3 regions of the Peribacillus sp. RS7 genome follow, and region 2 is predicted to be linked to each of the others. Evidence: a T-box and tRNA genes for the amino acid it is inferred to sense, from the RefSeq annotation. Region 2 holds a T-box; the other regions hold tRNA genes.
What was found. The T-box of region 2 lies ahead of serS (serine--tRNA ligase). A T-box ahead of a tRNA ligase gene usually reads a tRNA of that ligase, here a tRNA-Ser.
Positions count from the first base shown of each region.

Region 1: it encodes a tRNA-Ser, which carries the amino acid that the T-box ahead of serS (serine--tRNA ligase) is inferred to sense. The anticodon was not compared.
Region 3: it encodes a tRNA-Ser, which carries the amino acid that the T-box ahead of serS (serine--tRNA ligase) is inferred to sense. The anticodon was not compared.

Region 1 is NZ_CP168135.1:1,444,311-1,454,543, reverse strand. Features, by position in the region: rRNA gene ACDZ29_RS07555 (23S ribosomal RNA) at 1-2,345, shown strand, start outside; rRNA gene rrf (5S ribosomal RNA) at 2,464-2,579, shown strand; tRNA gene ACDZ29_RS07545 (tRNA-Val) at 2,591-2,666, shown strand; tRNA gene ACDZ29_RS07540 (tRNA-Thr) at 2,677-2,752, shown strand; tRNA gene ACDZ29_RS07535 (tRNA-Lys) at 2,775-2,850, shown strand; tRNA gene ACDZ29_RS07530 (tRNA-Leu) at 2,859-2,940, shown strand; tRNA gene ACDZ29_RS07525 (tRNA-Gly) at 2,949-3,023, shown strand; tRNA gene ACDZ29_RS07520 (tRNA-Leu) at 3,036-3,124, shown strand; tRNA gene ACDZ29_RS07515 (tRNA-Arg) at 3,134-3,210, shown strand; tRNA gene ACDZ29_RS07510 (tRNA-Pro) at 3,221-3,297, shown strand; tRNA gene ACDZ29_RS07505 (tRNA-Ala) at 3,315-3,390, shown strand; tRNA gene ACDZ29_RS07500 (tRNA-Met) at 3,419-3,495, shown strand; tRNA gene ACDZ29_RS07495 (tRNA-Ile) at 3,506-3,582, shown strand; tRNA gene ACDZ29_RS07490 (tRNA-Ser) at 3,603-3,695, shown strand; tRNA gene ACDZ29_RS07485 (tRNA-Met) at 3,798-3,871, shown strand; tRNA gene ACDZ29_RS07480 (tRNA-Asp) at 3,878-3,953, shown strand; tRNA gene ACDZ29_RS07475 (tRNA-Phe) at 3,977-4,052, shown strand; tRNA gene ACDZ29_RS07470 (tRNA-His) at 4,069-4,144, shown strand; tRNA gene ACDZ29_RS07465 (tRNA-Gly) at 4,149-4,222, shown strand; tRNA gene ACDZ29_RS07460 (tRNA-Ile) at 4,228-4,304, shown strand; tRNA gene ACDZ29_RS07455 (tRNA-Asn) at 4,317-4,391, shown strand; tRNA gene ACDZ29_RS07450 (tRNA-Ser) at 4,393-4,483, shown strand; tRNA gene ACDZ29_RS07445 (tRNA-Glu) at 4,487-4,558, shown strand; gene ACDZ29_RS07440 (TraR/DksA C4-type zinc finger protein) at 4,600-5,349, opposite strand; gene ACDZ29_RS07435 (1,4-dihydroxy-2-naphthoate polyprenyltransferase) at 5,495-6,415, opposite strand; gene ACDZ29_RS07430 (isochorismate synthase MenF) at 6,714-8,123, shown strand; gene menD (2-succinyl-5-enolpyruvyl-6-hydroxy-3-cyclohexene-1-carboxylic-acid synthase) at 8,116-9,867, shown strand; gene menH (2-succinyl-6-hydroxy-2,4-cyclohexadiene-1-carboxylate synthase) at 9,864-10,233, shown strand, end outside.
Region 2 is NZ_CP168135.1:2,076,467-2,086,699, forward strand. Features, by position in the region: rRNA gene ACDZ29_RS10575 (16S ribosomal RNA) at 1-964, shown strand, start outside; tRNA gene ACDZ29_RS10580 (tRNA-Ile) at 1,081-1,157, shown strand; tRNA gene ACDZ29_RS10585 (tRNA-Ala) at 1,174-1,249, shown strand; rRNA gene ACDZ29_RS10590 (23S ribosomal RNA) at 1,353-4,285, shown strand; rRNA gene rrf (5S ribosomal RNA) at 4,350-4,465, shown strand; gene ACDZ29_RS10600 (YaaC family protein) at 4,536-5,510, opposite strand; gene guaB (IMP dehydrogenase) at 5,623-7,086, shown strand; gene ACDZ29_RS10610 (D-alanyl-D-alanine carboxypeptidase family protein) at 7,260-8,579, shown strand; T-box leader at 8,648-8,872, shown strand; gene serS (serine--tRNA ligase) at 8,936-10,213, shown strand.
Region 3 is NZ_CP168135.1:2,907,958-2,918,190, forward strand. Features, by position in the region: rRNA gene ACDZ29_RS14585 (16S ribosomal RNA) at 242-1,792, shown strand; rRNA gene ACDZ29_RS14590 (23S ribosomal RNA) at 1,968-4,900, shown strand; rRNA gene rrf (5S ribosomal RNA) at 5,020-5,135, shown strand; tRNA gene ACDZ29_RS14600 (tRNA-Asn) at 5,145-5,219, shown strand; tRNA gene ACDZ29_RS14605 (tRNA-Ser) at 5,225-5,316, shown strand; tRNA gene ACDZ29_RS14610 (tRNA-Glu) at 5,327-5,401, shown strand; tRNA gene ACDZ29_RS14615 (tRNA-Val) at 5,417-5,492, shown strand; tRNA gene ACDZ29_RS14620 (tRNA-Met) at 5,572-5,645, shown strand; tRNA gene ACDZ29_RS14625 (tRNA-Asp) at 5,651-5,726, shown strand; tRNA gene ACDZ29_RS14630 (tRNA-Phe) at 5,739-5,814, shown strand; tRNA gene ACDZ29_RS14635 (tRNA-Thr) at 5,822-5,897, shown strand; tRNA gene ACDZ29_RS14640 (tRNA-Tyr) at 5,914-5,997, shown strand; tRNA gene ACDZ29_RS14645 (tRNA-Trp) at 6,008-6,081, shown strand; tRNA gene ACDZ29_RS14650 (tRNA-His) at 6,099-6,174, shown strand; tRNA gene ACDZ29_RS14655 (tRNA-Gln) at 6,213-6,287, shown strand; tRNA gene ACDZ29_RS14660 (tRNA-Gly) at 6,291-6,365, shown strand; tRNA gene ACDZ29_RS14665 (tRNA-Cys) at 6,374-6,447, shown strand; tRNA gene ACDZ29_RS14670 (tRNA-Leu) at 6,456-6,536, shown strand; gene ACDZ29_RS14675 (hypothetical protein) at 6,794-6,928, opposite strand; gene ACDZ29_RS14680 (hypothetical protein) at 7,199-7,489, opposite strand; gene ACDZ29_RS14685 (hypothetical protein) at 8,126-8,332, opposite strand; gene glsA (glutaminase A) at 8,841-9,782, shown strand; gene ACDZ29_RS14695 (hypothetical protein) at 10,082-10,233, opposite strand, start outside.

The DNA of each region.
Region 1 (10,233 bases), 630 kb from region 2:
TTAATGGGTAATGGCGTGCCTTTTGTAGAATGAACCGGCGAGTTACGATTTCATGCGAGGTTAAGTTGATAAGACGGAGCCGCAGCGAAAGCGAGTCTGAATAGGGCGAATGAGTATGAGGTCGTAGACCCGAAACCAGGTGATCTACCCATGTCCAGGGTGAAGTTCAGGTAACACTGAATGGAGGCCCGAACCCACGCACGTTGAAAAGTGCGGGGATGAGGTGTGGGTAGCGGAGAAATTCCAATCGAACCTGGAGATAGCTGGTTCTCTCCGAAATAGCTTTAGGGCTAGCCTCAAGATGAGAGTATTGGAGGTAGAGCACTGATTGGACTAGGGGCCCCCAACGGGTTACCGAATTCAGTCAAACTCCGAATGCCAAATACTTATTCTTGGGAGTCAGACTGCGAGTGATAAGATCCGTAGTCGAAAGGGAAACAGCCCAGACCACCAGCTAAGGTCCCAAAGTATACGTTAAGTGGAAAAGGATGTGGAGTTGCTTAGACAACCAGGATGTTGGCTCAGAAGCAGCCACCATTTAAAGAGTGCGTAATAGCTCACTGGTCGAGTGACTCCGCGCCGAAAATGTACCGGGGCTAAACGTATCACCGAAGCTGTGGATTGACACCATTAGGTGTCGATGGTAGGAGAGCGTTCTAAGGGCGTTGAAGTCAGACCGGAAGGACTGGTGGAGCGCTTAGAAGTGAGAATGCCGGTATGAGTAGCGAAAGAAGGGTGAGAATCCCTTCCACCGAATGCCTAAGGTTTCCTGAGGAAGGCTCGTCCGCTCAGGGTTAGTCGGGACCTAAGCCGAGGCCGAAAGGCGTAGGCGATGGACAACAGGTTGATATTCCTGTACCACCTATACATCGTTTGAACGATGGGGGGACGCAGAAGGATAGGGTAAGCGCGCTGTTGGATATGCGCGTCCAAGCAGTTAGGCCGGAAACGAGGCAAATCCCGTTTCCATTAAGGCGGAGCTGTGATGGCGAGGGAAATATAGTACCGAAGTTCCTGATTCCACGCTGCCAAGAAAAGCCTCTAGTGAGATGTAAGGTGCCCGTACCGCAAACCGACACAGGTAGGCGAGGAGAGAATCCTAAGGTGTGCGAGAGAACTCTCGTTAAGGAACTCGGCAAAATGACCCCGTAACTTCGGGAGAAGGGGTGCTTTTTAGGGTGAATAGCCCGGAAAAGCCGCAGTGAATAGGCCCAGGCGACTGTTTAGCAAAAACACAGGTCTCTGCGAAGCCGCAAGGCGAAGTATAGGGGCTGACACCTGCCCGGTGCTGGAAGGTTAAGGGGAGAGGTTAGCGCAAGCGAAGCTTTGAACCGAAGCCCCAGTAAACGGCGGCCGTAACTATAACGGTCCTAAGGTAGCGAAATTCCTTGTCGGGTAAGTTCCGACCCGCACGAAAGGTGTAACGATCTGGGCACTGTCTCAACGAGAGACTCGGTGAAATTATAGTACCTGTGAAGATGCAGGTTACCCGCGACAGGACGGAAAGACCCCGTGGAGCTTTACTGCAGCCTGATATTGAATTTTGGTACAGCTTGTACAGGATAGGTAGGAGCCTGAGAAGCCGGAGCGCTAGCTTCGGTGGAGGCGTTGGTGGGATACTACCCTGGCTGTATTGAAATTCTAACCCGCGCCCCTTATCGGGGTGGGAGACAGTGTCAGGTGGGCAGTTTGACTGGGGCGGTCGCCTCCTAAAGAGTAACGGAGGCGCCCAAAGGTTCCCTCAGAATGGTTGGAAATCATTCGTAGAGTGTAAAGGCACAAGGGAGCTTGACTGCGAGACCTACAAGTCGAGCAGGGACGAAAGTCGGGCTTAGTGATCCGGTGGTTCCGCATGGAAGGGCCATCGCTCAACGGATAAAAGCTACCCCGGGGATAACAGGCTTATCTCCCCCAAGAGTCCACATCGACGGGGAGGTTTGGCACCTCGATGTCGGCTCATCGCATCCTGGGGCTGTAGTCGGTCCCAAGGGTTGGGCTGTTCGCCCATTAAAGCGGTACGCGAGCTGGGTTCAGAACGTCGTGAGACAGTTCGGTCCCTATCCGTCGCGGGCGCAGGAAATTTGAGAGGAGCTGTCCTTAGTACGAGAGGACCGGGATGGACGCACCGCTGGTGTACCAGTTGTCTTGCCAAAGGCATAGCTGGGTAGCTACGTGCGGACGGGATAAGTGCTGAAAGCATCTAAGCATGAAGCCCCCCTCAAGATGAGATTTCCCATGGCGCAAGCTAGTAAGATCCCTGAAAGATGATCAGGTTGATAGGTCAGAGGTGGAAGCGTGGCGACATGTGGAGCTGACTGATACTAATAGATCGAGGACTTAACCAACGCTTTAAAAAAATGAAATACCTTCTTATTATCTAGTTTTGAAGGAATGAAAATTTCTTCTTGCATTTTTTCGAAAAGACGTTATAATAATATATGTCTTGAAAAAATGTTAACATTGTTTGGTGACGATAGCGAAGAGGTCACACCCGTTCCCATTCCGAACACGGCAGTTAAGCTCTTCAGCGCCGATGGTAGTTGGGGGTTTCCCCCTGTGAGAGTAGGACGTCGCCAAGCAGGTTTTATATGGAGGATTAGCTCAGCTGGGAGAGCATCTGCCTTACAAGCAGAGGGTCGGCGGTTCGATCCCGTCATCCTCCACCATTTTACACCTGCCGGTGTAGCTCAACTGGTAGAGCAACTGACTTGTAATCAGTAGGTTGGGGGTTCAAGTCCTCTTGCCGGCACCATTTTTTGAAATAGTACAAGCACGAGCCATTAGCTCAGTTGGTAGAGCATCTGACTTTTAATCAGAGGGTCGAAGGTTCGAATCCTTCATGGCTCACCATTTTATATGCGGGTGTGGCGGAATTGGCAGACGCACCAGACTTAGGATCTGGCGCCGCAAGGCGTGGGGGTTCAAGTCCCTTCACCCGCATCTTTCATGCGGAAGTAGTTCAGTGGTAGAATACAACCTTGCCAAGGTTGGGGTCGCGGGTTCGAATCCCGTCTTCCGCTCCACTTTTCGTATGTGCCGGGGTGGCGGAACTGGCAGACGCACAGGACTTAAAATCCTGCGGTAGGTGACTACCGTACCGGTTCGATTCCGGTCCTCGGCACCATCTTAATATGCGCCCGTAGCTCAATTGGATAGAGCATCTGACTACGAATCAGAAGGTTGTAGGTTCGACTCCCGCCGGGCGCACCATGTTTTATTGCGGGAAGTAGCTCAGCTTGGTAGAGCACTTGGTTTGGGACCAAGGGGTCGCAGGTTCGAATCCTGTCTTCCCGACCACGTGATTTTTAATGAATGGGGCCTTAGCTCAGCTGGGAGAGCGCCTGCCTTGCACGCAGGAGGTCAGCGGTTCGATCCCGCTAGGCTCCACCATTTTTCAATCAGATACTTATATTATATTGGCGGTGTAGCTCAGCTGGCTAGAGCGTACGGTTCATACCCGTGAGGTCGGGGGTTCGATCCCCTCCGCCGCTACCAATAAATATAAGGACCTTTAGCTCAGCTGGTTAGAGCAGACGGCTCATAACCGTCCGGTCGTAGGTTCGAGTCCTACAAGGTCCACCATATGCATTTTTTAAAGCCGTGGAGGTATACCCAAGTTCGGCTGAAGGGATCGGTCTTGAAAACCGACAGGGGAGTCAAATCCCGCGGGGGTTCGAATCCCTCTACCTCCTCCATTTTTTTAAAAAGCAGCAAGTTGTTTTGAAACAACCTTACATAGAGGAAGCGAAAAAACAATATACACGAAAACTTGATGCAAATCGTTTCATTATTACCGTCGCGGGGTGGAGCAGTCCGGTAGCTCGTCGGGCTCATAACCCGAAGGTCGCAGGTTCAAATCCTGTCCCCGCAATTATTAGGTCCCGTGGTGTAGCGGTTAACATGCCTGCCTGTCACGCAGGAGATCGCGGGTTCGATTCCCGTCGGGACCGCCATTTTTTAAATTTAGTACAAATGTGGCTCAGTAGCTCAGTCGGTAGAGCAAAGGACTGAAAATCCTTGTGTCGGCGGTTCGATTCCGTCCTGAGCCACCATATCTTTCATATTACGGCGGTTGTGGCGAAGTGGTTAACGCACCTGATTGTGGTTCAGGCATTCGTGGGTTCGATTCCCATCAGTCGCCCCATTTCGCGGGTGTAGTTTAGTGGTAAAACCTCAGCCTTCCAAGCTGATGATGAGGGTTCGATTCCCTTCACCCGCTCCAAATATGGGCCTATAGCTCAGCTGGTTAGAGCGCACGCCTGATAAGCGTGAGGTCGATGGTTCGAGTCCATTTAGGCCCACCATATTCATATTGTTCCGCAGTAGCTCAGTGGTAGAGCATTCGGCTGTTAACCGAACGGTCGTAGGTTCGAGTCCTACCTGCGGAGCCATGGGGAAGTACTCAAGAGGCTGAAGAGGCGCCCCTGCTAAGGGTGTAGGTCGCGCGAGCGGCGCGAGGGTTCAAATCCCTCCTTCTCCGCCATTTGGCCCGTTGGTCAAGCGGTTAAGACACCGCCCTTTCACGGCGGTAACACGGGTTCGAATCCCGTACGGGTCATAACAAAAAAGGAAGCATACATTCATGTATGCTTCTTTTTTTCATTTCTTTTCATTGATATAAGTATCTTTTTGTTTATAAGGAATGTCTCCAAGCTGGGAATCGATATTTTCTTCATCTAATGTATCTTCATATTCCTTTTGCTTTTTGTTCGGTATATCCACCCTATTTTTTCCTTCGATATCATTTGCTGCAAATCCTTCATAGTCTTCAGGAAATCCATCCGTTTCATCTTCGGTTTTATAAAGATCATTATAATTGTCATGATCGCCGGTGTAATCAGATGGTGTTTCGGATGTACCGAATTTGGCGACTTCACCAAAGCTATCCTCTTTATCCACTATTTCATTTCCATGACGATTTTCAAAATGATCACCCTTGGATGGAATCAATATATCCTCTTCCACTGGTCGGTCTTGTGCAGTAGGCCGTTCTGGGGCATGCTCGACACAGTAAAGAGTGCTTGGGATCGCTTCAAGCCTATCGATGGGTATTTCTATATTGCAGGTTTTACAATGGCCATACGTACCCTCTTCTATGGCATACAATGCTTCTTCGATTTTCTCCATTTCAGATTGTGCATGCTCATCCAGTGCTTGGTTCCGTTCCATCTCGAATAATTCCGTTCCTAGGTCAGCAGGATGATTATCATAGGATGATAATTCCCCTACGGATTCAGTCTGGCTTTTATCCAGAACGGATTGTTCATCATTTTGAATCCTGTTTCCAAGCTCATCTTTTTCTTGAAGCAGTTCTTTTTTGAATTTTTGCATTTGCTGTTTGGTTGCCATATCCGTTTCACTCCTTCTAAAGTCCATATCTCATTTTATATTGGTAAGATGGTTGTATTATCTATTACCCGAATCGTAGTATAGGAAAACAAAATGGAACGGAAGATAGAAAAAAGACTGAGCGGATGAGCTCAGTCCTTAGTGATCATATTAGATAGCTGATGAATAATCCAATGGCCATGAGTAAGCCAAAGAAGGTGTTCGTCTGGGCCGTGGCTTTCATTGCTGGCACCATGGTGATCGGCTGCGTTTTACCTACGAAGCCTTTGATTGCGGCCATGGCTTTCGGGATGCTTAGGAAGGCAAGGAGAATCCACGCTGTTACGTTTCCGGTAAGGACTAACCCAACCAGCCATAGATAAGAGAAGGCAAACATGATTGCCATGAATTTCAGGGCGTTTTTCCTGCCCATCACTACAGGCATGGTTTTGCGGCCATGTGCCTTATCCCCATCATGGTCACGGAGGTTATTGGATAAGTTGATCAACCCGACCAATATTCCACTTGGAATGGCAATTAAGATGGCTGTTGAGGAAACATGACCGGTTTGAATGAAAAAGGCGATCAGGATTATCAAAAAGCCCATGAACAATCCAGAAAAAAGTTCCCCGAATGGTGTATATGAAATGGGTAGGGGACCGCCTGTATAAAGATAGCCGACAAGCATGCAAACCAGTCCTACTGCAGCAAGCCACCAAGATGATGCGGCACAGATATAGATTCCGATTATGAGTGCGATGGCATACATGCCAAGGGCCAAGGTCATGATGAGTTTGGGGGTCATCCCATGACGGACGATTCCGCCACCGATGCCTACGGATTCCTCCGTATCCAAGCCTCGCTTGAAATCATAGTATTCATTGAATAAATTGGTTGCAGCTTGAATCAGGATACTTGCAATCATCATGGCAGCGAATAGTAACCAATTCACTCCATCATCCAAAAGTGCAATCACAGTTCCAAGTAAGACCGGGACAAAAGCTGCGGTTAGTGTATGTGGACGAATTAACTCCCACCAAATCTTCCAGGTCCGTTTAAGGGGAAGTCCGTCGTATTCTGTTTGCATTATTTCTCTCCTCAAAATCATTATTGGTTCTCTCGAAATTATAACAAATATTGAAATGTTGCACAAAAGGTTATCCTAATAAGGATAGGAAAATTAGGTAAGGGTGTCAATTGATTTCGTGGAAGATTCTCTTCCAAAATAAAGGATATTTCTCTTCATTCGCTAGGATTCATATAATAAGGAAAAAAGCAGGCATGAATCGTTCGGTAAAGGGGCGTTTTATTGACATGAGGTTGAATGGAGGTGTATCTTTAAATAGGTTAAAAAGCTTTTAAAATGTACATTTGGGGGGATTTTTTTGGCTATCTCAGAAGAAACTGGGCAGTTTCAGGGACTGGCTTCAGCTATACAAAAGGCGAAGGACTTGAATGATCAAGTTCTATTCAGTCATATTAAGAAAGTTAATTGCACGAACCCCCTTTCATTTTATCAAGCTGGAAGAGAACGGTACGCGGGTGAACGCTTTTTCTGGGAGGACCCTGCAAAGGAAATAACCATCACCGGCTTAGGCAATGTTAAGAAACTCAAAGCGGCATCGAATGCCGAACGTTATAGAGAAGTCGAAAAGAGCTGGATCAAACTGCAGAATACTGCTGTCAAAACAGGATTGACTGATGTAGAAGCGACCGGTCCTTTACTGTTTGGGGGCTTTTCTTTTGATTATGAAACTAACAGTACGCTCCTTTGGAATCAATTCGGGGACAACCTGTTTTATATACCTGCCTTCATGCTATCAATAGTGGGGAAACAAGCTTACTTAACGACAAACTTACTTTGTTCGCCTGATGATTCAGAAAAACTCTTCATAGATATGATAAATGAACGGGAAGCTTTTCTTTTCGAAAGCTTGGATGACACTGGATTGGGTCACAATTCCCTGGTTAAGCAGAGGGAAGTCAAACCTGACGAATGGAAACGGACGGTCGCTGAGGCTGTTCAGGAAATCAAGACGACAGATCTCGACAAAATCGTTTTGGCGAGGGAGCTTCGACTGGTTTTTGAGCGTTCCATCGATTCAGGGAAAGTGCTTGAACAATTGATTGCTGAGCAGCCATTAAGCTATATTTTCAGTTTGGAAGCAGGTGGTGACTGTTTTGTCGGTGCCACTCCTGAACGTTTAATTAAGAAACAGGGAAATGAAGTATTTTCTACCTGTCTTGCTGGATCGATGGGGCGAGGGAAAGATGAGCAAGAAGATGTTTGTCTTGGTGATGAATTGCTACAGGACCAAAAGAATTTACAAGAGCACCAATATGTCGTGTCGATGATATCAAATGCCTTTGATTCTGTATGCGAAAAGGTAATTGTACCAGCCGAACCGAAACTTATGAAAAACCGTCATATCCAGCATTTGTATACACCGGTCCGCGGAATATCCAAGGAAGGTGTCACGATTTTTGAATTCGTCGAGAAACTACATCCTACACCGGCTATGGGCGGGCTTCCAAAAGAAAAGGCCGTTGTGCGAATCCGGGAAATGGAAGGCCTTGAACGCGGCTTTTATGCAGGTCCTTTAGGCTGGGTGGATACGTATGGAAATGGGGAATTCGCTGTAGGGATACGTTCTGCGCTTATACAGAACAATGAGGCATCGCTTTTTGCTGGATGCGGCGTAGTGGAGGATTCGACTCCCGAAAGTGAATTCCGGGAAACGGGGATTAAATTCAATCCGATGTTAAGTGCTTTAGGAGGAAATCTTAATGAATGACCGAGATGCATTGACAGCATATGCTGCTTCATTTGTCGATGAGCTGGCACAAAATGAGATGAAGCATGTGGTGGTGAGCCCGGGTTCACGATCCACACCCCTAGCTTTGTTGCTAGTGGAACACCCTGATATCGAAGTTCATATTAATGTGGATGAGCGTTCGGCTGCTTTTTTTGCCCTTGGTTTGGCTAAGGCCTTAAAGGAACCTGTCGGAATTCTTTGTACGTCCGGTACAGCCGCTGCAAACTTTTACCCAGCCGTCATTGAGGCATTCTATTCAAGGGTGCCGCTTATTGTACTTACCGCTGATCGTCCGCATGAATTGCGTGATGTCGGCGCCCCACAGGCAATCGATCAGATTCATCTTTATGGTAGACAAGTAAAATGGTTTGTCGAAATGGCACTTCCTGAAAGCACGGATGAGATGATGCGGTATGCAAGAACGGTTGGTGCAAGGGCAGTGGCTACAGCGGCAAGTGAACCTGCAGGGCCTGTACATTTGAATTTCCCGCTTCGTGAACCATTGATTCCGGATCTGGAGCAAGCAAAGGAGTATCGGCAAAATAAAATGACGCCTGCAGTGTTGATTGACAGTGGAGAGCGGTCACTGTCCGCATCACAAATAGAAGCTGTTGCAACTACTTTGTCACAAGCTAAGCAAGGGTTGATTGTATGTGGCGAATTACCGCATCCAGAGATGAAGGAAGCCATCGTCGCATTAGCGGATAAACTTGCTTTTCCGGTACTGGCTGACCCCCTTTCCCAGTTAAGAAGCGGGAGTCACGGCAAAGACGTCATAATTGATGCGTACGATACGTTTCTGCGCGATGAAGCGGTAAAAGCGGCTTTCAAGCCGGAAGTGATATTGCGTTTCGGGACAATGCCTGTTTCTAAACCCTTATTGTTATTCATGAAAAAACAAAAACAGGCAACCACTTTGGTCGTCGATGGCGGTGCAGGTTGGCGTGAGCCAGCAGGATTGGCAACTAACATGATTTACAGCGAAGAGAAAGATTTCTGCAAGCGTGTTGCTGAAAATATTACTGATGCCAATGATGATGAATGGCTTGGTTTATGGCAAACCGTCAACGGAGCGACGAAGAATGCCTTAGCCTCCATCAAGGATGAAGGGGAGTTAAGTGAAGGCAAGCTGTTCTCCCTGCTTGCTGATATGATGCCATCGGGATCCACCTTGTTTGTCGGGAATAGTATGCCCATACGTGATTTGGATACATTCTTTTTGAATAATGGAAAGGGAATCAAAACCTTTGCAAACCGAGGGGCGAATGGCATCGATGGTGTCGTTTCCACTGCGCTTGGCGTAAGTACGGTATCGAAAAATACTGTACTGGCAATCGGGGATTTAAGTTTTTTCCATGATATGAATGGCTTGCTTGCGGCTAAACTTCAAAAACAAAACATCACGATATTGTTGATCAATAATGATGGGGGCGGCATTTTCTCCTTCTTGCCACAGGCGAATGAGAGAGAACATTTCGAAACGCTATTCGGGACGCCTCACGGTCTCGATTTTTCCCATGCTGCCCAGCTTTACGGCGGTAAATACAGCAAGGTGCAAAATTGGGATGAGTTAAAGAAGGTATTTACAGAGTCATTTGAAATACAAGGTCTGAAAATCATTGAAGTACCGACAGAAAGAGAGTCCAATTTACAAAAGCATCGAAATTTGTGGAGTTTTGTTTCCCAGGAAATAAAAATGGTGTTAGACAGGGAAATATCATGAATTTTGTCATCAAGGATGTCAATTATGCTGTTGAAATAACGGGAAATGGAGATCCTCTTGTTCTTTTGCACGGATTTACGGGAAATCGGGATACATGGAAATTCCTCATTCCGCTTTTGAGTGAGCGGTATACCATGATCATGGTCGACATCATAGGCCATGGCATGTCTGCATCACCAGCTGATCATCGAAGGTATGAGATGGAGCGAGTGGCTGAAGATATTAAGGATATTTTGGATGCGTTACATTTCCCGAAAGCCCATATCCTTGGGTACTCGATGGGCGGAAGGCTTGGATTGGGATTTGCCTGTTTATATCCTGGATATGTTGATACATTGATATTGGAAAGCGCTTCACCAGGCCTTT
Region 2 (10,233 bases):
CAGGTGGTTCTTTAAGTCTGATGTGAAAGCCCACGGCTCAACCGTGGAGGGTCATTGGAAACTGGGGAACTTGAGTGCAGAAGAGGAAAGTGGAATTCCAAGTGTAGCGGTGAAATGCGTAGAGATTTGGAGGAACACCAGTGGCGAAGGCGACTTTCTGGTCTGTAACTGACACTGAGGCGCGAAAGCGTGGGGAGCAAACAGGATTAGATACCCTGGTAGTCCACGCCGTAAACGATGAGTGCTAAGTGTTAGAGGGTTTCCGCCCTTTAGTGCTGCAGCTAACGCATTAAGCACTCCGCCTGGGGAGTACGGCCGCAAGGCTGAAACTCAAAGGAATTGACGGGGGCCCGCACAAGCGGTGGAGCATGTGGTTTAATTCGAAGCAACGCGAAGAACCTTACCAGGTCTTGACATCCTCTGACAACCCTAGAGATAGGGCTTTCCCCTTCGGGGGACAGAGTGACAGGTGGTGCATGGTTGTCGTCAGCTCGTGTCGTGAGATGTTGGGTTAAGTCCCGCAACGAGCGCAACCCTTGATCTTAGTTGCCAGCATTCAGTTGGGCACTCTAAGGTGACTGCCGGTGACAAACCGGAGGAAGGTGGGGATGACGTCAAATCATCATGCCCCTTATGACCTGGGCTACACACGTGCTACAATGGATGGTACAAAGGGCTGCAAACCTGCGAAGGTAAGCGAATCCCATAAAGCCATTCTCAGTTCGGATTGTAGGCTGCAACTCGCCTACATGAAGCCGGAATCGCTAGTAATCGCGGATCAGCATGCCGCGGTGAATACGTTCCCGGGCCTTGTACACACCGCCCGTCACACCACGAGAGTTTGTAACACCCGAAGTCGGTGAGGTAACCTTTATGGAGCCAGCCGCCTAAGGTGGGACAGATGATTGGGGTGAAGTCGTAACAAGGTAGCCGTATCGGAAGGTGCGGCTGGATCACCTCCTTTCTAAGGATAATTACGAGAGCGCTTTTGTTTTGTTCAGTTTTGAATGAGTGATTCATTCAATTTAATAGTAATCCCGCGATAAGCTTGGGAAGCAGAAGCTTATTATTTATGTGAATGGGCCTATAGCTCAGCTGGTTAGAGCGCACGCCTGATAAGCGTGAGGTCGATGGTTCGAGTCCATTTAGGCCCACCATTCCATTTCCCAAAACGGGGCCTTAGCTCAGCTGGGAGAGCGCCTGCCTTGCACGCAGGAGGTCAGCGGTTCGATCCCGCTAGGCTCCACCAATGAATCAATCACGTTGTGATTGGGACAACTTGTTCCTTGAAAACTAGATAATAGATAGAAGGCAATTAATTTTTTTCAAAGCATCTGTAAGATCTTTTTAACGGTTAAGTTAGAAAGGGCGCACGGTGGATGCCTTGGCACTAGGAGCCGATGAAGGACGGGACTAACACCGATATGCTTCGGGGAGCTGTAAGTAAGCTTTGATCCGGAGATTTCCGAATGGGGAAACCCACTGTTCGTAATGGAACAGTATCTTTACCTGAATACATAGGGTACTGAAGGCAGACCCGGGGAACTGAAACATCTAAGTACCCGGAGGAAGAGAAAGCAAATGCGATTTCCTGAGTAGCGGCGAGCGAAACGGAATTAGCCCAAACCAAGAGGCTTGCCTCTTGGGGTTGTAGGACACTCAACATGGAGTTACAAAGGAACGGGGTAAATGAAGTGACCTGGAAAGGTCCGTCAAAGAAGGTAAAAACCCTGTAGTTGAAACTTCGTTCCCTCCTGAGTGGATCCTGAGTACGGCGGGACACGAGAAATCCCGTCGGAAGCAGGGAGGACCATCTCCCAAGGCTAAATACTCCCTAGTGACCGATAGTGAACCAGTACCGTGAGGGAAAGGTGAAAAGCACCCCGGAAGGGGAGTGAAATAGATCCTGAAACCGTGTGCCTACAAGTAGTCAAAGCCCGTTAATGGGTAATGGCGTGCCTTTTGTAGAATGAACCGGCGAGTTACGATTTCATGCGAGGTTAAGTTGATAAGACGGAGCCGCAGCGAAAGCGAGTCTGAATAGGGCGAATGAGTATGAGGTCGTAGACCCGAAACCAGGTGATCTACCCATGTCCAGGGTGAAGTTCAGGTAACACTGAATGGAGGCCCGAACCCACGCACGTTGAAAAGTGCGGGGATGAGGTGTGGGTAGCGGAGAAATTCCAATCGAACCTGGAGATAGCTGGTTCTCTCCGAAATAGCTTTAGGGCTAGCCTCAAGATGAGAGTATTGGAGGTAGAGCACTGATTGGACTAGGGGCCCCCAACGGGTTACCGAATTCAGTCAAACTCCGAATGCCAAATACTTATTCTTGGGAGTCAGACTGCGAGTGATAAGATCCGTAGTCGAAAGGGAAACAGCCCAGACCACCAGCTAAGGTCCCAAAGTATACGTTAAGTGGAAAAGGATGTGGAGTTGCTTAGACAACCAGGATGTTGGCTCAGAAGCAGCCACCATTTAAAGAGTGCGTAATAGCTCACTGGTCGAGTGACTCCGCGCCGAAAATGTACCGGGGCTAAACGTATCACCGAAGCTGTGGATTGACACCATTAGGTGTCGATGGTAGGAGAGCGTTCTAAGGGCGTTGAAGTCAGACCGGAAGGACTGGTGGAGCGCTTAGAAGTGAGAATGCCGGTATGAGTAGCGAAAGAAGGGTGAGAATCCCTTCCACCGAATGCCTAAGGTTTCCTGAGGAAGGCTCGTCCGCTCAGGGTTAGTCGGGACCTAAGCCGAGGCCGAAAGGCGTAGGCGATGGACAACAGGTTGATATTCCTGTACCACCTATACATCGTTTGAACGATGGGGGGACGCAGAAGGATAGGGTAAGCGCGCTGTTGGATATGCGCGTCCAAGCAGTTAGGCCGGAAACGAGGCAAATCCCGTTTCCATTAAGGCGGAGCTGTGATGGCGAGGGAAATATAGTACCGAAGTTCCTGATTCCACGCTGCCAAGAAAAGCCTCTAGTGAGATGTAAGGTGCCCGTACCGCAAACCGACACAGGTAGGCGAGGAGAGAATCCTAAGGTGTGCGAGAGAACTCTCGTTAAGGAACTCGGCAAAATGACCCCGTAACTTCGGGAGAAGGGGTGCTTTTTAGGGTGAATAGCCCGGAAAAGCCGCAGTGAATAGGCCCAGGCGACTGTTTAGCAAAAACACAGGTCTCTGCGAAGCCGCAAGGCGAAGTATAGGGGCTGACACCTGCCCGGTGCTGGAAGGTTAAGGGGAGAGGTTAGCGCAAGCGAAGCTTTGAACCGAAGCCCCAGTAAACGGCGGCCGTAACTATAACGGTCCTAAGGTAGCGAAATTCCTTGTCGGGTAAGTTCCGACCCGCACGAAAGGTGTAACGATCTGGGCACTGTCTCAACGAGAGACTCGGTGAAATTATAGTACCTGTGAAGATGCAGGTTACCCGCGACAGGACGGAAAGACCCCGTGGAGCTTTACTGCAGCCTGATATTGAATTTTGGTACAGCTTGTACAGGATAGGTAGGAGCCTGAGAAGCCGGAGCGCTAGCTTCGGTGGAGGCGTTGGTGGGATACTACCCTGGCTGTATTGAAATTCTAACCCGCGCCCCTTATCGGGGTGGGAGACAGTGTCAGGTGGGCAGTTTGACTGGGGCGGTCGCCTCCTAAAGAGTAACGGAGGCGCCCAAAGGTTCCCTCAGAATGGTTGGAAATCATTCGTAGAGTGTAAAGGCACAAGGGAGCTTGACTGCGAGACCTACAAGTCGAGCAGGGACGAAAGTCGGGCTTAGTGATCCGGTGGTTCCGCATGGAAGGGCCATCGCTCAACGGATAAAAGCTACCCCGGGGATAACAGGCTTATCTCCCCCAAGAGTCCACATCGACGGGGAGGTTTGGCACCTCGATGTCGGCTCATCGCATCCTGGGGCTGTAGTCGGTCCCAAGGGTTGGGCTGTTCGCCCATTAAAGCGGTACGCGAGCTGGGTTCAGAACGTCGTGAGACAGTTCGGTCCCTATCCGTCGCGGGCGCAGGAAATTTGAGAGGAGCTGTCCTTAGTACGAGAGGACCGGGATGGACGCACCGCTGGTGTACCAGTTGTCTTGCCAAAGGCATAGCTGGGTAGCTACGTGCGGACGGGATAAGTGCTGAAAGCATCTAAGCATGAAGCCCCCCTCAAGATGAGATTTCCCATGGCGCAAGCTAGTAAGATCCCTGAAAGATGATCAGGTTGATAGGTCAGAGGTGGAAGCGTGGCGACATGTGGAGCTGACTGATACTAATAGATCGAGGACTTAACCAACGCTTTTTAAAAAATGAAATACCTTCTTATTATCTAGTTTTGAAGGAACAACGTTCCTGATATGTTTGGTGACGATAGCGAAGAGGTCACACCCGTTCCCATTCCGAACACGGCAGTTAAGCTCTTCAGCGCCGATGGTAGTTGGGGGTTTCCCCCTGTGAGAGTAGGACGCCGCCAAGCCATTTCTAAGATCAGCCATCTGGCTGGTCTTTTTTCGTCGTTTCGGGATAGATCATTTCAACATTGATAGTTAAAAGGATGAAAAGTTTAACCTTTCTGTCTTAATCCATTCAAATATTAAGAATGGCACCTTAGCTTGGCTTATTTTAAGGAATTGCACAATGCAAGGGTAATCATCATTAGGCATAGTTTTCATCAGCTCTGCCCACCATTCTGTTTCATAACGGGCTATTATACTAAGGTTATAAGAAATCAAATAATGTATTAAAAGTTCAGGTAATGAAAAAGCCGACGAATCTTTATTGAGTGATAGCATGAACTGTCCTTCTGCCAAATTATACCGTATTGGAGAGGTAGCATTATGAATAGGAACGTTATCTGTTATTAAATGCAGTGTCCCAGGAGATTCTGAAATACTGTAAACTTGATTCGTTTTGGATTTTAAAAATTCTTCCAATCGACTGCTGGACATTTGATAGCTATCCAATACTGATGAGGGTAATTGAAAGCCGTTTGAAGAGGGTAACAGGGCGACGAAATTTTTCTTGGAAATAGACAATGTAAAATTTTGCATATCTGGTATTTCCTTCAATAACGTACCCATGGAAAATTTTTCGCCCTCCAGATGCTTGATATGGAATAACTTCTCGGCAATGCAGGTGAAAAGTCCATTCTTTTGCGTTTTCACTTCGTCCTTTAAAAATTCGTATTGTTGTTTTTTCCTTTTTCTCGTAGTTACCCCATGGGCAAGTAACGATGTTGATTCCGGATAGTTGGGATCAATCGTGAGCAGACAGGCCTTCAACAATTGGGCGAATCCATAAAATGTTAGGATTGGTTGTATGGAAAGTGGAGCGATGGCAGCCTGATTATAATAAGTTTTAGCATGTTCAAGATGGTATATAAATGGATAACAATTTTCGTAACTTTTTATTTCCGCTTCTGCAATTTTTTCATGCGTGTAACATTTTTGTAAAAAAAGTTGTGAGGCAGATGCGGAAAAAAAAGGTGTATATTTATCGAAATTATCATTGTTTTCAGGCATTGCAGCCTCTCCTTCGAATTGATAGAATAATCAAACATTTATTTCCCTTCTTGACAGTAGTATGTCCTATTGATAACCTACAAATAATATTTTTAAGCAGGAGGGGAAAATAATGTGGGAAAATAAATTTGCAAAAGAAGGTTTAACCTTTGATGATGTCCTATTAATTCCAGCGAAATCAGAGGTTTTGCCGAAAGATGTTAACCTTCAAGTCAGCTTGTCTGAAAATTTAAAGCTCAACCTTCCTATCATCAGCGCAGGAATGGATACCGTGACAGAAGCTGAAATGGCAATTGCCATGGCTCGTCAAGGTGGATTAGGTATCATTCATAAAAATATGTCTATTGAAGCACAAGCTGAACTGGTGGATAAAGTAAAACGTTCAGAAAGCGGTGTTATTACCGATCCGTTTTTCTTAACGCCAGATCATCAAGTATTTGATGCAGAGCATCTAATGGGCAAATATCGCATTTCGGGTGTGCCTGTAGTCAACAATATAGAGGATCAAAAACTTGTGGGTATCATTACAAACCGTGATTTGCGATTTATTTCCGATTTTTCCTTGAAGATTTCCAGTGTCATGACTGTTGAGAATCTAGTTACAGCGCCAGTGGGAACTAACTTGGAACAAGCAGAAAAGATTCTTCAAAAATACAAAATTGAAAAGCTTCCTCTTGTAGACGATAATGGTGTTCTTAAAGGACTCATTACGATCAAGGATATTGAAAAAGTCATCGAGTTCCCGAACTCGGCGAAAGATAAGCAAGGAAGATTACTTGCAGGTGCTGCTGTCGGTGTGACAAAAGATACAATGAAACGTGTAGAAATGCTTGTTAAGTCTCAAGTCGATGCAATTGTACTTGATACTGCTCACGGTCATTCAGAAGGCGTCCTTGAAATGGTGAAGGAAATCCGCAAGGCATATCCTGAATTGACGATCATTGCTGGTAATGTGGCAACAGCTGAAGGAACGAAAGCGTTGATTGAAGCCGGAGCTGATGTAGTGAAAGTGGGAATCGGTCCAGGATCGATCTGTACGACAAGGGTTGTAGCTGGTGTAGGTGTTCCTCAAATCACGGCAGTCTTCGATTGTGCGACAGAAGCAAGAAAATATGGTAAAACGATTATCGCTGATGGCGGAATCAAATACTCTGGTGACATCGTTAAAGCCCTCGCTGCAGGTGGACATGCAGTAATGCTAGGCAGTATGCTTGCGGGTGTAACTGAAAGCCCAGGTGAAACGGAAATTTTCCAAGGTCGCCGTTTTAAAGTTTATCGGGGTATGGGTTCTGTTGCTGCAATGGAAAAGGGATCTAAGGATCGTTACTTCCAAGAAGATAACAAGAAATTCGTACCGGAAGGCATCGAAGGGCGCCTTCCATACAAAGGACCTCTTTCAGATACCATTTTCCAACTGATCGGCGGCATTCGTTCAGGTATGGGATATTGCGGTACAGCCACATTGGAAGAGTTAAGAGAAAACTCTCAATTTGTCAAAATGACTGGTGCCGGATTAAGGGAGAGCCATCCTCATGATGTCCAAATTACTAAAGAAGCACCTAACTACTCAATGTAATGAATTTAACATATAATCGTCATTAAAATTTATTGTTAAAATAGACAGAGTCTACGATTACTCTGTCTATTTTTTTTATTTTTTCTGTGATAAACTAGACAAGGTGTCAAGGGAATTACATAAAGTTTCTTCTTTGTTATAGAGATTAGCTTAAAAGTTGGAGGTATTGGAAATTGAAAAAAATCAGCAAGATGACCCTCATTTTCACTTTTGTTTTTGTTCTTGTTATGTCGCAATTTGCCTATCAACCGGGGGAAGCTGTTGCTGAATCTGATAATTTAGATTTAAAAGCAGAAGCAGCCATCATCATTGATGGCGAAACAGGACAAATCGTTTATGAAAAAAATGCCGATAAAGTATTAGGGATTGCATCCATGTCAAAAATGATGACTGAGTACATCATAATGGAGTCAATTGAAAATGGGAAAATCAGTTGGGATCAAAAAGTTAAAATAAATAAATACGTACATGATCTTTCAAAAGCACCGAATTTGTCGAATGTTGGGTTAACAGAAGGTGAAGATTATACAGTTAAGGAACTATATCAAGCTATGGCCGTCTATTCTGGAAATGCTGCAACAGTTGCTTTAGCACAGTTGGTTTCCGGAAGTGAAAAGAGTTTCGTTAAATTAATGAACGAAAAAGCAAAACAATTAGGCTTGAAAAACCATAAATTCGTTAATGCCAGCGGTTTGAATAACACCGATCTATTAGGGCAGTATCCTGCCGGTAAAGAAGATGAAGAAAATATCATGACAGCAAAAGATACTGCTCTTCTTGCTTATCGTCTAATAAACGATTATCCGGAAGTGTTAAAAATCGCAAGTATTTCTAAATTGAAGTTCCGTGATGGAAAAGAATATCCGAACTTCAACTGGATGTTGCCTGGCCTGATATTTGAATATAAAGGCGTAGATGGACTGAAAACTGGATCTACCGACTTTGCCGGTTATGGTCATACAGGGACGGTTATCCAAGATGGTCAGCGCTATATTACGGTGGTTATGAAGTCCACTAATAAAAATGAACGTTTTGCAGATAGCACTAAGCTGATGAACTATGCTTATGCAACCTTTAAAAAAGAAAAAATCCTTCCAGCCAATTACCAGGTGAAAGGGAAAGAAACTCTTTCGGTAGTAAAAGGTAAGGAAAAAAACGTTAAGATTCAATCTGAAAAAGCGATCGAGCTGCTTGTTGAAAATGGCGAGAAAGATAACTATAAAACAGACTTAGTGATCGATAAAAACAAATTGAATGATGATGGTAAGTTGACTGCACCAATCAAAAAAGGTGAAAAGCTTGGTTACATTACAGTCACTCCTAAAAACGGCGAAGATTACGGGTACATTAACGGTGATCCAGTGAAGGTTAACGTCGTAGCTGCTGAATCTGTTGAAAAGGCAAACTGGTTCGTGTTATCAATGCGAGCGGTTGGCGGATTCTTTGGTGATGTATGGAGCAGTGTAGCTTCTACTGTTAAAGGCTGGTTTTAAGTTTCGTGTATAAAACGGTTGCGTAATGTACAAAATTATAGTACATTATGGAAAACAATCTGATATATAAGAAAGCAATGACAGGATATAGTAACAAGTATTTCTTTCTATAGAGAGCCGATGGCTGGTGAAAATCGGTGTGAGAGTTTTGTGAATCCCTCCTGGAGCAGAGTATGGAAAGCCTTTTGGGTCAGTAAATGCTTTCGGTTAAAAGCCGTTATCGTGATAAGTGGTAGGCATTTTTCATATGCCTTCAACTAGGGTGGCAACGCGGGTTAACTCTCGTCCCTTCTTCAGGGGACGGGAGTTTTTTGCGTTCTTTGATAGATCATCAAAATATTAAGGAGGAACTGAGTATGTTGGATTTGAAATATGTAAGAAATAATTTTGAAGAAGTGAAACGTGTACTGCAATTTAGAGGTGAAGATTTAACCGATTTAGGTAAATTTGAGGAATTGGATGTAAAGCGTCGGGCTTTGATTGCTGATACGGAAAAATTGAAAAGTAAAAGAAATGAAGTTTCAAATCAAGTGGCCGTATTGAAACGGGAGAAAAAAGATGCTGATCAGTTGATTGCTGAAATGCGTGAAGTTGGCGATCGAATCAAAGGATTCGATGATGAGCTTCGTGAAGTGGAAGCCCAGTTAGGAACATTACTTCTTTCCATTCCTAATATTCCGCATGAAAGTGTGCCAGTGGGTGAAACGGAAGACGATAATGTTGAAATCCGTAAATGGGGAGAATTGCCGGAATTCAAGTTTGAACCGAAACCACACTGGGATGTTGCTGGAGATCTAGGTATCCTGGATTTTGAACGGGCAGCAAAAGTGACCGGAAGTCGATTTGTATTTTATAGGGGTCTTGGTGCTCGATTAGAGCGTGCTTTAATTAGCTTTATGTTAGACCTTCATGTTGAAGAACATGGATATGAAGAAATGCTGCCTCCATATATGGTGAACCGTGCAAGCATGACTGGCACAGGTCAATTGCCAAAATTCGAGGAAGATGCCTTCCGTATTGAAAGTGAAGATTACTTCTTGATTCCTACAGCTGAAGTCCCGGTGACAAATTTCCATCGTGATGAAATCATGGGCATGGACGATCTGCCAATAAGCTATGCGGCATACAGTGCTTCATTCCGTTCAGAGGCAGGATCTGCTGGTCGTGATACCCGCGGCTTAATTCGTCAGCACCAGTTCAATAAAGTTGAGTTAGTGAAGTTCGTGAAGCCGGAAGATTCTTATACGGAATTGGAAAATCTTACAGGTCATGCCGAAAAGGTCCTTCAATTGCTAGGTCTTCCATATCGAGTACTAAGCATGTGTACGGGAGATCTTGGTTTCACTGCTGCTAAAAAGTATGATATCGAGGTTTGGATCCCGAGTTATGGAACTTATCGCGAAATTTCTTCTTGCAGTAACTTTGAAGCATTCCAGGCTAGACGTGCCAATATCCGCTTCCGACGTGATGCAAAAGGTAAACCGGAACATGTCCATACTCTAAATGGATCAGGTTTGGCAATCGGCCGCACAGTCGCCGCGCTTTTGGAAAATTATCAGCAGGAAGATGGCAGTGTCATCATTCCTGAAGTGTTACGTTCATATATGCGCGGTGCGGAAGTCATTAAACCGTAAGTTAAAGGAATCAGCTTCTT
Region 3 (10,233 bases), 830 kb from region 2:
TAATATAGGTGTTATATTAATACATGTCGCTGCGGGACATCAGCTTTCGCAGCTTCATCAAAAAAAATAAAATAAAAAAACATGTTGACAACAGAGTTGATAACATGATAAGATGTAAAAGTCGCTTACGAAGTAAACGACAACGAAATTGCTCTTTGAAAACTGAACAAAACAAAGCGCCAACGTTAAATTTTAAGTGAGCACACACTATCAAAAAAGCAAAATGAGCAAGTCAAACATTTCTTCGGAGAGTTTGATCCTGGCTCAGGACGAACGCTGGCGGCGTGCCTAATACATGCAAGTCGAGCGAATCGATGGGAGCTTGCTCCCTGAGATTAGCGGCGGACGGGTGAGTAACACGTGGGCAACCTGCCTATAAGACTGGGATAACTTCGGGAAACCGGAGCTAATACCGGATACGTTCTTTTCTCGCATGAGAGAAGATGGAAAGACGGTTTCGGCTGTCACTTATAGATGGGCCCGCGGCGCATTAGCTAGTTGGTGAGGTAATGGCTCACCAAGGCGACGATGCGTAGCCGACCTGAGAGGGTGATCGGCCACACTGGGACTGAGACACGGCCCAGACTCCTACGGGAGGCAGCAGTAGGGAATCTTCCGCAATGGACGAAAGTCTGACGGAGCAACGCCGCGTGAACGAAGAAGGCCTTCGGGTCGTAAAGTTCTGTTGTTAGGGAAGAACAAGTACCAGAGTAACTGCTGGTACCTTGACGGTACCTAACCAGAAAGCCACGGCTAACTACGTGCCAGCAGCCGCGGTAATACGTAGGTGGCAAGCGTTGTCCGGAATTATTGGGCGTAAAGCGCGCGCAGGTGGTTCTTTAAGTCTGATGTGAAAGCCCACGGCTCAACCGTGGAGGGTCATTGGAAACTGGGGAACTTGAGTGCAGAAGAGGAAAGTGGAATTCCAAGTGTAGCGGTGAAATGCGTAGAGATTTGGAGGAACACCAGTGGCGAAGGCGACTTTCTGGTCTGTAACTGACACTGAGGCGCGAAAGCGTGGGGAGCAAACAGGATTAGATACCCTGGTAGTCCACGCCGTAAACGATGAGTGCTAAGTGTTAGAGGGTTTCCGCCCTTTAGTGCTGCAGCTAACGCATTAAGCACTCCGCCTGGGGAGTACGGCCGCAAGGCTGAAACTCAAAGGAATTGACGGGGGCCCGCACAAGCGGTGGAGCATGTGGTTTAATTCGAAGCAACGCGAAGAACCTTACCAGGTCTTGACATCCTCTGACAACCCTAGAGATAGGGCTTTCCCCTTCGGGGGACAGAGTGACAGGTGGTGCATGGTTGTCGTCAGCTCGTGTCGTGAGATGTTGGGTTAAGTCCCGCAACGAGCGCAACCCTTGATCTTAGTTGCCAGCATTCAGTTGGGCACTCTAAGGTGACTGCCGGTGACAAACCGGAGGAAGGTGGGGATGACGTCAAATCATCATGCCCCTTATGACCTGGGCTACACACGTGCTACAATGGATGGTACAAAGGGCTGCAAACCTGCGAAGGTAAGCGAATCCCATAAAGCCATTCTCAGTTCGGATTGTAGGCTGCAACTCGCCTACATGAAGCCGGAATCGCTAGTAATCGCGGATCAGCATGCCGCGGTGAATACGTTCCCGGGCCTTGTACACACCGCCCGTCACACCACGAGAGTTTGTAACACCCGAAGTCGGTGAGGTAACCTTTATGGAGCCAGCCGCCTAAGGTGGGACAGATGATTGGGGTGAAGTCGTAACAAGGTAGCCGTATCGGAAGGTGCGGCTGGATCACCTCCTTTCTAAGGATAATTACGAGAGCGCTTTTGTTTTGTTCAGTTTTGAATGAGTAATTCATTCAGATAGGGAAGAAAAACATCACGATGTGATGGATTCTTTCTGCTTTGTTCCTTGAAAACTAGATAATAGATAGAAGGCAATTAATTTTTTTCAAAGCATCTGTAAGATCTTTTTAACGGTTAAGTTAGAAAGGGCGCACGGTGGATGCCTTGGCACTAGGAGCCGATGAAGGACGGGACTAACACCGATATGCTTCGGGGAGCTGTAAGTAAGCTTTGATCCGGAGATTTCCGAATGGGGAAACCCACTGTTCGTAATGGAACAGTATCTTTACCTGAATACATAGGGTACTGAAGGCAGACCCGGGGAACTGAAACATCTAAGTACCCGGAGGAAGAGAAAGCAAATGCGATTTCCTGAGTAGCGGCGAGCGAAACGGAATTAGCCCAAACCAAGAGGCTTGCCTCTTGGGGTTGTAGGACACTCAACATGGAGTTACAAAGGAACGGGGTAAATGAAGTGACCTGGAAAGGTCCGTCAAAGAAGGTAAAAACCCTGTAGTTGAAACTTCGTTCCCTCCTGAGTGGATCCTGAGTACGGCGGGACACGAGAAATCCCGTCGGAAGCAGGGAGGACCATCTCCCAAGGCTAAATACTCCCTAGTGACCGATAGTGAACCAGTACCGTGAGGGAAAGGTGAAAAGCACCCCGGAAGGGGAGTGAAATAGATCCTGAAACCGTGTGCCTACAAGTAGTCAAAGCCCGTTAATGGGTAATGGCGTGCCTTTTGTAGAATGAACCGGCGAGTTACGATTTCATGCGAGGTTAAGTTGATAAGACGGAGCCGCAGCGAAAGCGAGTCTGAATAGGGCGAATGAGTATGAGGTCGTAGACCCGAAACCAGGTGATCTACCCATGTCCAGGGTGAAGTTCAGGTAACACTGAATGGAGGCCCGAACCCACGCACGTTGAAAAGTGCGGGGATGAGGTGTGGGTAGCGGAGAAATTCCAATCGAACCTGGAGATAGCTGGTTCTCTCCGAAATAGCTTTAGGGCTAGCCTCAAGATGAGAGTATTGGAGGTAGAGCACTGATTGGACTAGGGGCCCCCAACGGGTTACCGAATTCAGTCAAACTCCGAATGCCAAATACTTATTCTTGGGAGTCAGACTGCGAGTGATAAGATCCGTAGTCGAAAGGGAAACAGCCCAGACCACCAGCTAAGGTCCCAAAGTATACGTTAAGTGGAAAAGGATGTGGAGTTGCTTAGACAACCAGGATGTTGGCTCAGAAGCAGCCACCATTTAAAGAGTGCGTAATAGCTCACTGGTCGAGTGACTCCGCGCCGAAAATGTACCGGGGCTAAACGTATCACCGAAGCTGTGGATTGACACCATTAGGTGTCGATGGTAGGAGAGCGTTCTAAGGGCGTTGAAGTCAGACCGGAAGGACTGGTGGAGCGCTTAGAAGTGAGAATGCCGGTATGAGTAGCGAAAGAAGGGTGAGAATCCCTTCCACCGAATGCCTAAGGTTTCCTGAGGAAGGCTCGTCCGCTCAGGGTTAGTCGGGACCTAAGCCGAGGCCGAAAGGCGTAGGCGATGGACAACAGGTTGATATTCCTGTACCACCTATACATCGTTTGAACGATGGGGGGACGCAGAAGGATAGGGTAAGCGCGCTGTTGGATATGCGCGTCCAAGCAGTTAGGCCGGAAACGAGGCAAATCCCGTTTCCATTAAGGCGGAGCTGTGATGGCGAGGGAAATATAGTACCGAAGTTCCTGATTCCACGCTGCCAAGAAAAGCCTCTAGTGAGATGTAAGGTGCCCGTACCGCAAACCGACACAGGTAGGCGAGGAGAGAATCCTAAGGTGTGCGAGAGAACTCTCGTTAAGGAACTCGGCAAAATGACCCCGTAACTTCGGGAGAAGGGGTGCTTTTTAGGGTGAATAGCCCGGAAAAGCCGCAGTGAATAGGCCCAGGCGACTGTTTAGCAAAAACACAGGTCTCTGCGAAGCCGCAAGGCGAAGTATAGGGGCTGACACCTGCCCGGTGCTGGAAGGTTAAGGGGAGAGGTTAGCGCAAGCGAAGCTTTGAACCGAAGCCCCAGTAAACGGCGGCCGTAACTATAACGGTCCTAAGGTAGCGAAATTCCTTGTCGGGTAAGTTCCGACCCGCACGAAAGGTGTAACGATCTGGGCACTGTCTCAACGAGAGACTCGGTGAAATTATAGTACCTGTGAAGATGCAGGTTACCCGCGACAGGACGGAAAGACCCCGTGGAGCTTTACTGCAGCCTGATATTGAATTTTGGTACAGCTTGTACAGGATAGGTAGGAGCCTGAGAAGCCGGAGCGCTAGCTTCGGTGGAGGCGTTGGTGGGATACTACCCTGGCTGTATTGAAATTCTAACCCGCGCCCCTTATCGGGGTGGGAGACAGTGTCAGGTGGGCAGTTTGACTGGGGCGGTCGCCTCCTAAAGAGTAACGGAGGCGCCCAAAGGTTCCCTCAGAATGGTTGGAAATCATTCGTAGAGTGTAAAGGCACAAGGGAGCTTGACTGCGAGACCTACAAGTCGAGCAGGGACGAAAGTCGGGCTTAGTGATCCGGTGGTTCCGCATGGAAGGGCCATCGCTCAACGGATAAAAGCTACCCCGGGGATAACAGGCTTATCTCCCCCAAGAGTCCACATCGACGGGGAGGTTTGGCACCTCGATGTCGGCTCATCGCATCCTGGGGCTGTAGTCGGTCCCAAGGGTTGGGCTGTTCGCCCATTAAAGCGGTACGCGAGCTGGGTTCAGAACGTCGTGAGACAGTTCGGTCCCTATCCGTCGCGGGCGCAGGAAATTTGAGAGGAGCTGTCCTTAGTACGAGAGGACCGGGATGGACGCACCGCTGGTGTACCAGTTGTCTTGCCAAAGGCATAGCTGGGTAGCTACGTGCGGACGGGATAAGTGCTGAAAGCATCTAAGCATGAAGCCCCCCTCAAGATGAGATTTCCCATGGCGCAAGCTAGTAAGATCCCTGAAAGATGATCAGGTTGATAGGTCAGAGGTGGAAGCGTGGCGACATGTGGAGCTGACTGATACTAATAGATCGAGGACTTAACCAACGCTTTTTAAAAAATGAAATACCTTCTTATTATCTAGTTTTGAAGGAATGAAAATTTCTTCTTGCATTTTTTCGAAAAGACGTTATAATAATATATGTCTTGAAAAAATGTTAACAATGTTTGGTGACGATAGCGAAGAGGTCACACCCGTTCCCATTCCGAACACGGCAGTTAAGCTCTTCAGCGCCGATGGTAGTTGGGGGTTTCCCCCTGTGAGAGTAGGACGTCGCCAAGCTTATATTGTTCCGCAGTAGCTCAGTGGTAGAGCATTCGGCTGTTAACCGAACGGTCGTAGGTTCGAGTCCTACCTGCGGAGCCATTATTGGAGAGCTGTCCGAGTGGCCGAAGGAGCACGATTGGAAATCGTGTAGACGGGTAACCCTGTCTCAAGGGTTCAAATCCCTTGCTCTCCGCCATTTTATACCTGGCCCGTTGGTCAAGCGGTTAAGACACCGCCCTTTCACGGCGGTAACACGGGTTCGAATCCCGTACGGGTCACCATTTCGATAACATATTGGAGGATTAGCTCAGCTGGGAGAGCATCTGCCTTACAAGCAGAGGGTCGGCGGTTCGATCCCGTCATCCTCCACCATTTTCAATAAGATCAGATTGTTTCTGCATTGAAACGTTCAACACGAAAATCTGATGCATAATAGCAACATTATTAACGTCGCGGGGTGGAGCAGTCCGGTAGCTCGTCGGGCTCATAACCCGAAGGTCGCAGGTTCAAATCCTGTCCCCGCAATCTATGGTCCCGTGGTGTAGCGGTTAACATGCCTGCCTGTCACGCAGGAGATCGCGGGTTCGATTCCCGTCGGGACCGCCATTTTTATTGTTTGGCTCAGTAGCTCAGTCGGTAGAGCAAAGGACTGAAAATCCTTGTGTCGGCGGTTCGATTCCGTCCTGAGCCACCATAGTAGTGCCGGTGTAGCTCAACTGGTAGAGCAACTGACTTGTAATCAGTAGGTTGGGGGTTCAAGTCCTCTTGCCGGCACCATGTTTCATCCATATGCGGAGGGGTAGCGAAGTGGCTAAACGCGGCGGACTGTAAATCCGCTCCTTCGGGTTCGGCAGTTCGAATCTGCCCCCCTCCACCATCTTTCTAACAGGGGTATAGTTTAAAGGTAGAACAGAGGTCTCCAAAACCTCCAGTGTGGGTTCGAGTCCTACTACCCCTGCCAATTTAAATCCTATAATGGCGGTTGTGGCGAAGTGGTTAACGCACCTGATTGTGGTTCAGGCATTCGTGGGTTCGATTCCCATCAGTCGCCCCATTTTTTATTAAATCATGGTATAATGAATACAACGTTAATGGGCTATAGCCAAGCGGTAAGGCAACGGATTTTGATTCCGTCATGCGAAGGTTCGATCCCTTCTAGCCCAGCCATATGCGAAAGTAGTTCAGTGGTAGAATACAACCTTGCCAAGGTTGGGGTCGCGGGTTCGAATCCCGTCTTTCGCTCCAAAAACGTTGGCGGCATAGCCAAGCGGTAAGGCAGAGGTCTGCAAAACCTTTACCACCGGTTCGATTCCGGTTGCCGCCTCCAACATACATGCCGGTGTGGCGGAATTGGCAGACGCGCACGACTCAAAATCGTGTTCCTCTGGAGTGCCGGTTCGACCCCGGCCACCGGTATCATGAAACAGCCAAGAGTGCTGTTGTATCAAGGCCTTACACTTAATTGTGTAAGGCCTTTTTTCATTTTTCTCACACTACAGATTTGACACTAATAATGTGCGGAGGTCATGTGCGGTGAGTAAACGGAGAATATTGCTTACAGAAGATGAAATAAAAATCGTTAACAAAACTATGTATGCTACCACAGATGAAGATGCACTTAAATTATTTTTTGAAGATTGCAAACTAAGGAATTTACGTCCAAAGTCATAGATTTATTTATTTTTATTTTCTAATTCCTCAACTCTCCTTTCCATGTTCTTTATTTTTTTGATTGAGTGAAGGGCGAGACCTAAAGCTATTCCACCTAAAGTGAATGCTGGAAAAACAAAAAAAGTAAACCATTCCATCTTTTAACCCCCCCTAAAAGCATTGTGTATAAATTGCAATCCTATAGGGTTTATTATGAAGAGAATTAACCCCCATTCTTAATTGTTCTGATGGTATAGTATATATAAACATTAAGCATAAAAGTATAAATTTACCAAAATCAGAACATAACGAATTGACTGTTGTTATAGTCATAAAAGATATAGTTTAAAGAACCGTTGCTCTTACGAAAAAAAAAACGAATGGGTCAAAGAGCACTAACTCTACCATTCGTTCCGAAAACAATGATTTCAGATTTCAATATTCATAGCAGATAGCTCTGCTTCCGTATAGCCAGCAGAGGAAAGTGCAATTTCAATTTCTTCAGCAGCCTTATAATCAAATAATTTAAATTTAGACATTAATGCGAAAGCATTTTGTTTTTCAATTGCCAGAGCAACAGCTTCCACGTCTTGTAGTAACTTCAGGTCTTCAATGTAGAATTGAGCGGTCCTCATCGCTAAATACTCATTCAGTGTAGTTGAACTGTAGAAAAGTCTTGTTAAAGTAGCGATTGCGTTAGGAACGAAAATCTTATTCATAATTATCCCTCCGTTATTCTCAATATTCTGTCATTTAAGTCACTATAAGTATGAGTCACGATTAAAATGTTGTCAATCTTTATCTTTTGAGCAATTTTACTCACTAGATGAAAGTACATTTGTACTCAAATTGGGTAAATAGAAAATAGGCGACATTACCAAAGGTAAAAAACATTTCACCGAAAAGTACGAAGTAAGCAAATATATGTTGCTGTAGTTTACGAAGCGAATCAAATTACATGAGACATGTTGATTCAAGCTCGATTGCTCGGCTACATACAAAAAGACCCTGAAGGCAAGGGTCTCAGGCTCGATCATAACAAGTTGGATAGAAGAGATACATATTATTCACTTCCTTCCATTTACTTTATTTAACAAATAGGAATGGTCGACCATGGGCCAAAAGTTTGGCAAGGCATGAGTAAAGAAGAATACCAATAAATAAAATATTTAGAGGAGCATAAATACTAAAAAGACAACTCGATTTTGAGCTGTCTTTTTTTAAAAATCGAGAAAAAAGCCAGTGCCACAAGTGACACGATTAAGCCGAATGTTTTAGATTTCTTTATAAATTCTTTCATTGATGAGATCCTTTCTGTGTTCGGTAATTTCAAGAGATTATGATACAACAGGTCCTTAGTAACTGTGAAGAAGGCGGGCTTCCACATTACGCAGCTCTCCAGATGAAACACTATCAGCCACAATTATCTGCAAGGTTCTCGTAGCTGTCATTCGTTTGTCTGGATGTTTCAATTGTAGATGCTGTTGTATCGATTGGAAAAGTTCATTATTTTCTGGCCGGTTGGCGTTATAGATTTCTTGTAAACTCTTCGCTTTTTCCATGGCTTTTCCTACTTTCCATCAATTGTAAAATACATATGAAAGCTTATGCGCTAATATCCGTATAGTCTATATTTCCGTCTGAGGGCTTTTATTTCCTTCTTTTTAGTCAATTAAATCTTCTTTTAAGAAAAGTGAAGTTTATCCCGATTCTTTAAAAGGAGTTAGCTTACCAGTCTTACGGCTTGACCGTTGCCGTATATATTTTCTTTTTTCTTTGTCTTAACACCACAAAAGTAATTCAGAACCGTGTGCCTTTATATTAGGGAAGTATGGTAAGACGTGTGACCTTACAAAGGATGAATTAAAATCAGTAAACGAAAATGATAGATGAAGAAAGCATTTGAAAATTTCTTTAGAGAATTGTTATTTGAGAAATCTAAGACTAGGTAAGTAGCCGCTTGGTAGTTTTTTAAATAATATCGGTGAAATATGGTAATAAATAATAAAACCACTAGCTAAGAACACTTCACATGACAAATTTTCTAAGGGGCGGCAAATTGTGAACAATATGGGATGTCAATGCAGGTCCAATGAAGAATTACAGCAACTGGTTGATGAGGCAAAAAAATATACAAATAAGGGAACAGTGGCAGACTATATACCGGCTCTTGAAAAGGCTAACCCTGGGGATTTATCTGTTGCTATTTACTATCCTGACGGAAAAGGATATTGTGCGGGGGATTTAAGTGGTAAAATGACCCTGCAAAGCATATCGAAAGTTTTGACACTTGCTCTGGTATTAATGGAAAAAGGGGAGGAATATGTCTTTTCCTATATAGGAAAGGAACCCACCGGAGACCCTTTTAATTCCATTGCCAAATTAGAGACCAATAAGCCATCCAAGCCGTTAAACCCGATGATCAATGCAGGAGCATTGACTGTGACCCACATGGTTGCAGGTGACAGTGTAAATGAGCGATTTCAGCGTATTTTACATTTTATCCGGGAGTTGACGCAAAATCCTACTATCGGGTTTAATGAAGAAGTTGCCCGGTCAGAATACAATACAGCAGATTTAAATAGGTCGTTAAGCTATTTTTTAAAGCAGCATAATGTAATAAATGGGGATGTGGAGGACTTAATCGAATTGTATTCAAAGCAGTGTGCCATTGAAATGGATAGCCAGGATTTGGCGAGGATTGGCTGTGTGCTGGCCATGAATGGGAAAGATTTGTTGACGGGAAGGCAAATCATCCCCGGGGACATTGCCCGTATTTGCAAGACATTCATGGTTACCTGCGGCATGTATAACGCATCAGGTGAATTTGCCATTAATGTAGGCATACCGGCTAAAAGCGGTGTTTCAGGGGGAATCATGGGGGCCGTACCCGGAAAATGTGGAATTGGAATTTATGGTGCAGCGCTGGATGAGAAGGGGAATAGCGTTGCCGGGATAAAAATCTTGGAAATGATGGCGAAGAAGTATTCCTTAAGCATGTTTAATTTGTAAACATTGACACTATTACCGATGAGTCGGATGATATTAATCATTTTTATACGAAAGTGTCTGGAGTTAAAGATTGTTTCGTTATCATACGGCTTATGAGAGTCTGAGAAGAGAGAGAATGAAGCTTGGAGTAGAGCTTTTTCGTTATGTTAGGGGTCTTTCTGGAAAGGAAAATGCCTGCCAGATGCGATTGGAACAGTGGCATTTTTAAGTGAGGTTCAGTCTAAATCCTTACAGAAGCAAAGCATTTACTTTCACGGCAAAAAAAGACCTCTGCACATAAGGGCAAGGTCTTAAAATGTTTATAACAAGTTAGAGAAAAGAGATACTTTTTTATATAAAGCATTTACCTCCTTATTTCGATGTTCCCCGATTTCATTTCTTAGCTGGCCTTCCATATCTGTCATTAAATCAGCTAATTTTAATGCCTTTTGTCTGTCGGAAATATTGCTGC